DNA from 2 places in the Bradyrhizobium sp. USDA 4449 genome. Region 2 is predicted to be linked to the other one. Evidence: riboswitches for the same ligand, from Rfam matches in the RefSeq annotation. Region 2 holds a riboswitch; the other holds the start of a gene.
What was found. Region 2 has a riboswitch for glycine ahead of ACVIIW_RS16080 (D-amino acid dehydrogenase). Riboswitches for the same ligand answer to the same signal wherever they lie in the genome.
Positions count from the first base shown of each region.

Region 1: another riboswitch for glycine. It lies ahead of gcvT (glycine cleavage system aminomethyltransferase GcvT); the one in region 2 lies ahead of ACVIIW_RS16080 (D-amino acid dehydrogenase).

Region 1 covers NZ_JBSRYD010000001.1:6,859,108-6,862,313, reverse strand. Annotated here, with positions in the region: gene gcvP (aminomethyl-transferring glycine dehydrogenase) at 1-196, opposite strand, end outside; gene gcvH (glycine cleavage system protein GcvH) at 356-724, opposite strand; gene gcvT (glycine cleavage system aminomethyltransferase GcvT) at 735-1,883, opposite strand; glycine riboswitch at 2,029-2,117, opposite strand; gene alaS (alanine--tRNA ligase) at 2,343-3,206, shown strand, end outside.
Region 2 covers NZ_JBSRYD010000001.1:3,416,896-3,420,101, reverse strand. Annotated here, with positions in the region: gene ACVIIW_RS16085 (D-aminoacyl-tRNA deacylase) at 1-388, opposite strand, end outside; glycine riboswitch at 1,142-1,241, shown strand; glycine riboswitch at 1,245-1,332, shown strand; gene ACVIIW_RS16080 (D-amino acid dehydrogenase) at 1,396-2,643, shown strand.

The sequences.
Region 1 (3,206 bases), 3.4 Mb from region 2:
CCGTCTCGCCGAGGGGCTTGCCGAGATCGAGCGGAGCGGCCTGCCGGATCGAGGCCGGCAGCGTTTCCGCCATCAGCGCCTCGACGCTTTTCGTGCCGACAGTCTCGAGCATTGCGGTGACATCGCGCGCCGACGGGCCGATGTGGCGGCGAACGAAAGGGGTGGTCTCGCCGTTGGATTTGCGGTGCGCGGTCATCATGGGTCCTCGTTTCAGGAGTTGCTGTCATGCCCCGCGAAGGCGGGGCATCCAGTAAGCGCAGGCGCTTCGGCCAGAGCCGATGGGCCGCGGCGTACCGGATCGTCCGCCTTCGCGGACGATGACAGTGAGTATGTTGAGACGGTTCGACTCATATCCTCACGCCGTGTGGGCCTTGTAGGCGGCTTCATCCATGAGCCCGCCAAGCTCGCTCTTGTCGGCGATTTTAATCTTGAAGAACCAGGCCGCGGCTTGCGCGTCCGAGTTCACCAGCGCGGGCTCGGCGGCGAGCGCCTCGTTGGTCTCGAGCACCTCGCCGGAGATGGGCGCGTAGACGTCGGAGGCGGCTTTCACCGATTCCACCACGGCGGCGGCTTCGGCCTTCTTCAGGGTGCGGCCGACCTTGGGCAATTCGACGAACACGACGTCGCCGAGCTGGGACTGCGCGTAATCGGTGATCCCGACGGTTGCGACATCGCCGTCGATCGCGAGCCATTCATGGTCGGAAGTGTACAGCGTCGTGGTCATTGTCTTGTCCTCAGCGTTTGTAGGTGTTTTTCACGAAGGGCATGGCGGCGACGATGAGCGGCAGACGCTGCCCACGCACTTCCGCAAAGAGTTTCGTGTCGAGCGCGCTCAAAGCGGTGGGCGCGTAGCCCATCGCCACGGGCGCATTCAGGCTCGGGCCGAAGCCGCCCGAGGTGACCCTTCCAATGGCCTGGCCGCCTTCGTTCCCGGCAAACAGCAGCGCGCCCTCGCGCACCGGTGCGCGGCCTTCGGCACGCAGGCCGACACGGCGGCGGGATGCGCCGTGATTGAAATGCGCGAGAATCTTTTCAGCGCCGGGAAACCCGCCGGCGCGGGCGCCACCGGTGCGGCGGCTTTTCTGTACCGACCATTCCAGCGCGGCTTCGACCGGCGTGGTTTCGGTGTCGATATCGTGGCCGTAGAGGCAGAGCCCGGCTTCCAGCCGCAGGCTGTCGCGGGCACCCAAGCCGATCGGCATCACGTCGGGGTTTTCGAGCAGCGTCTTGGCGAGACGTTCGGCGTCGGCCGCGGGCACCGAAATCTCGAACCCGTCCTCGCCGGTATAGCCCGAGCGCGAGACGAAACAGCCGAGGCCGGCAACCTCATGCGGGCCGGCATCCATGAAGTTCATGGTGGGCGCTGCTGCACATAATCTCGCCAGCGCTGACTCGGCTTTCGGGCCTTGCAACGCGATCAGCGCGCGGTCGGCAAGCGAATCGATGATGCAGGTCTCCGACAGGTTCGCGCGCAGATGCGCCTCGTTCTCGGCCTTGCAGGCAGCATTGACCACCAGGAACAGGTGATCGCCGAAATTCGCGACCATCAGATCGTCGAGAATGCCGCCGTCGTCATTGGTGAACTGGGCGTAGCGCTGCCGTCCCGGCGCGATCGCCACGATGTCCTGCGGCACCAGCCGCTCCAGCGCGCGAGCGGCGTCCTCGATCCTGCCGGATTTCGGCCGAAGCGCGATCTGCCCCATATGGGAGACGTCGAACAGGCCCGCGGACGAGCGGGTCTGAAGGTGCTCCTTCAGCACGCCCGCCGGGTACTGCACGGGCATGTCGTAGCCCGCGAACGGCACCATCTTGCCGCCGAGCGACACGTGCAGGTCGTAAAGGGGTGTACGTTTCAGGGAGTTCTTGTCGTCCGACGCAAGCATCACGGGGGCCCTCGGCGGTTCCCCGGGGACGATTCCCCTGGGACACCGGTCGAAGCCCCATCTGTCGCTGTGCCTGAGAGTATTATCCCGTCGGCGGACGCTATCCAGGCCTTAAGCCCGCCAGCGCCTCTTTCCAGATGTCGTCAAAGCCACGCGGTCCTTTTGCCTGAGAGTTTCCGGGGCGGTTGCTCCTTCGGCGCCGGCAGTGAAGCCGGTCTCTCCCGACGTGGCCGTACGATACAAATGGGTACAGACCACAGGCCGGCCAAGCCTGTCAACGCGCGCTTTGCGGCTTTCCAAAGGGGATTACGCGCCTGCGGCAACCCACTGATCTCTTTGCACAGTTTCTGGACAGGGAAGCTGGCCTTGTCTAAAAGCGCTTTGGCCCGCAGATATCCGCCCAAATCGCCAGGTTTGGATCAGGGATAAGCGGGTCCAAGCACACCCGATTGGATGAACATGAGCGGCGTCAACGAGATCAGGTCGACCTTTCTGAACTTCTTTGCCGAGAACGGGCACGAGATCGTGTCGTCCTCGCCATTGGTGCCGCGCAACGATCCGACGTTGATGTTCACCAATGCCGGCATGGTGCAGTTCAAGAACGTCTTCACCGGCGTCGAGAAGCGGCCCTATCAGCGCGCCACCACGTCGCAGAAATGCGTGCGCGCCGGGGGCAAGCACAACGACCTCGACAATGTCGGCTACACCGCGCGCCATCTCACCTTCTTCGAGATGCTCGGCAATTTCTCCTTCGGCGACTATTTCAAGGAGCGCGCGATCGAGCTGGCCTGGAAGCTGATCACGAAGGATTTCGGGCTCGACAAGGACAAGCTGCTCGTCACCGTCTACCACACCGACGACGAGGCGCACGGGCTGTGGAAGAAGATCGCCGGCTTTTCCGACGACCGCATCATCCGCATCCCGACCTCGGACAATTTCTGGGCGATGGGCGACACCGGCCCCTGCGGTCCGTGCTCGGAGATCTTCATCGACCGCGGCGACCACATCTGGGGCGGCCCTCCGGGTTCGCCTGAGGAGGACGGCGACCGCTTCCTCGAATTCTGGAATCTCGTGTTCATGCAATACGAACAGGTGACGAAGGAGGAGCGCGTGGATCTGCCGCGTCCCTCGATCGACACCGGTATGGGCCTCGAGCGTATGGCCTGCATCATGCAGGGCGTCGACAGCGTGTTCGAGACCGATCTGTTCCGTCATTTGATCGATGCGGCCGCGTCCGCGCTCGGCAGCGGGCCGAACGAGCAGACCGTCGCCTCGTTCCGCGTCATCGCCGACCATCTGCGCTCGTCGGCCTTCCTGGTCGCG
Region 2 (3,206 bases):
CTTCGATCGCTAGAAGAAGCCCCCGGGTAATCCGGGGATCGACCGCGCTGAAGGTCCCGGTGCCCAGATCGCCCGTCGTTTGAACCGAGAAGATCGCGTTTGGCGCATTAGCGCCCTCGTGCCAGTTCACGATGCCAATAACGTTGGCATCACCGAAGCGATCATTAAACATTGGCGCGTAGCGCGCATAGTCGTTACTTACGACCTCGTTCGTGGCCACGATCGAAATCCTGGCGTCATGCAAGCCAGCAACTTCGAGCACCGAGTGCCCATCGAGTTCGAAACTCGTTGTAACAGGAGCGCATGCGGTTTTGAGAGCGTCGAGAACGTGCCCAGCGACCGGGTCCTTTTCTTGATTGACGCAGAAGACAAAGACGGCGTGCCTCATCGAGGTCCTCCGCCGAGTTCAAAGCAGATCGAGAGCGTGAGAGGTCTATCTTCAACTTGGCGCGGTCGTCTTTTCGGACTTCTCGGAAACCACCATGCTCTTTGAACCAAAATCCGAGCTTGCACGGCGAGAGCGGGCGCGCGGGAGGCGATCAACTGGGACAGAGCCACAACGGCGCTGCTCGCGCTCTGAGTCCCCTTGTCCGCTGGCCTGCCTGGTGAAGCAGCGACCTGGACTCGCGCGGATTGATAGTGGCGGCAGCGGATCGCCGGACCAGCAGCGAACTTAACCTGCCCGCGCGACGAACACGGGCGAATCTTGCCGTCATGGGCCAGAGACGTCGACGCAAGCGGTTTGAAGAGCCGCTCATCGAGCAGGGCAACCGCGTCAGGCGTGCAAGCCTCCATTTTGGCTCGACTTCGAAAGAGATGCATGCCAGCGACAGCTTTCTAGGTTCATACACCCACCGCATACTTATTAGAGCGTCGCCGCGCCAACATTGTGCGTTCTTTAGATGATCTCGCAGAATTTCTGCGCTAGCCGGGGATAGCTCGCCGGAAACCACTGGGCATCGAGCAATGCAATGATCAAAAGCGAGATCAGCATAGTACTCGGCAAGAAACCACCTGCTAATCTGGGTGGGGGAGCTAGGGCAAAACATCAAGCCGTCGCTTACGCCGCCGATTTTTTGGTCCGACGACTCATCGCGGCTTGACAGGTCGTGAGTACGTCTGAGAGTGTTATCATGTCTGATGATGGTGTGCGGGAGAGCGCGATAAGCCTGCAAAGGCCTATCACCGCCGACGGAGCAACCCCCCAAGGAAACTCTCAGGCCCAGGACCGCACACCGAGGACGATCTGGAGAGAGGTGCCAGTCAGCACCCACCGAAGGGGACCGCGATCCACGTGGATTGCGGATAAAGCTCTCAGGTGCACGGACAGATTTGGGGACGGAGGGAGGGCGAAAGCCATTTCACCGTTCGTTCAACCCTGTCCTGGAGCACACGATGAGCACGGTCGTCATTATTGGATCCGGTATCACCGGAGTTACAACTGCCTATGCCCTGGCCCGCCGCGGCTATTCGGTTACAGTCTTGGATCGCCAGCGCTATCCGGCGATGGACACTTCGTTTGCGAACGGGGGCCAATTATCGGCAAGCAATGCCGAGGTCTGGAATAACGTCGCAACGATCGTAAGAGGCTTGAGGTGGATGCTGCGCAAAGACGCACCATTGTTGCTGAACCCAAGGCCCAGTTTTCACAAATATACTTGGCTGGCAGAGTTCGTAAGCCAGATTCGAAACTATCGCCAAAATACGATCGAAACGACGAAGCTAGCGATAGCCGCTCGCGAGCATCTTTTTGAGCTAGCCGATCGGGAGAGCATCGATTTCGACTTGGAGCGGCGAGGAATTTTGCACGTTTATTCGAGCAAGCTCGAGTTCGATGCGGCCTCTCGCGTGAATCAGTTGCTGCTCAAGGGCGGATTGGATCGCCGTCCCGTGACGCCCTCTGAAATGCTTGCAATAGAGCCAGCTCTGCGCGATCAGTATTATGGCGGCTTCTTTACCCCGTCTGACTCAACCGGCGACATTCACAAGTTTACGCGCGGCCTCGCTGCGGCTTGCGAGCGAGGGGGCGTACGCTTCGTCTTTGATGCGGAGATCTGCGGCATGCGGTCCGACCGAGACGGTGTGGTCGTACACTGGAAACCAGGTTCGTCGAAGGAAGAACTCAATGCCGAACGCGTAGTGGTTTGCGCAGGGGTCGGCAGCCGCCGCATTGCTTCAATGCTGGGGGACAACATCAACATTTATCCCGTGAAGGGGTACTCGATCACGGTAGAGCTGGGAGACGAGACGAGCCAAAAGGCCGCGCCTCGTGTCAGCCTGCTGGACGAGGCCACCAAGATCGTGACCAGCCGGTTAGGAGAAGATCGCTTCCGGGTCGCGGGGACCGCCGAGTTTAATGGCGAAAACCGCGATATCCGCTGGGATCGAATTAAGCCCCTGATAGGATGGGTAGAGCGATCGTTTCCGGATGTGTCCACCGCGCAGGTGGTGCCATGGGCGGGCTTGCGTCCTATGACACCTAGCATGATGCCGAGGGTTGGCCGAGGCAAACGCCCGAATGTTTTCTACAATACTGGCCATGGCCATCTCGGCTGGACATTATCCGCTGTTACAGCTGAAATGATCGCTGATGTCATTATGACAGACCGCAGCAACACTCGGCTGAGCGCATCGCTGCCCTGATCCTGTTCAGTGGATCCTAGTCCATACTCCCGCCGATATCGGGGCGGGAGCACGTCGGTTGTGACAGAGCCGAAGCGAATTTGCAGTCGCCTTCGAAAGGTGATGCGCCCCTCAGTGCCGGGCAACTCGGTTCCCGCAATTTATTGTCTAGGTAAGCCCTGTGACCACTTGGCACGTTGCTTCCGAAAGCCTTCCTATGACGCAGTTGTTGCGACCGCTCCCGAATTGACGCCGACCAGATGGGGCCGCATGAAAGACGTCGTTTCTTAGCAGGGCGCACGCAGTACACACCGCGAAGTGCCGTGGCATTTAAGGACGGGACGCAGCTTTGTGCGGAGCGAATTCAGGGTACCAAAGCCGTTCCGCGCAGCTCACCCGAGCGTAAAACCAACCCGATCCAACGACACCTCCTCCCGAGACGCCGAGATGCATCGATGCATCCCCAAGCTCAAGTCCTCGTCGAAGCCCCAACTGCTGCGGAGCGACACCAACTGCTGTGCGCTCAGCTGACGCTCTTCTTAGAGAAGTTTGCATTACGGGACGAAGGCCCTTTCGAAGGGCAT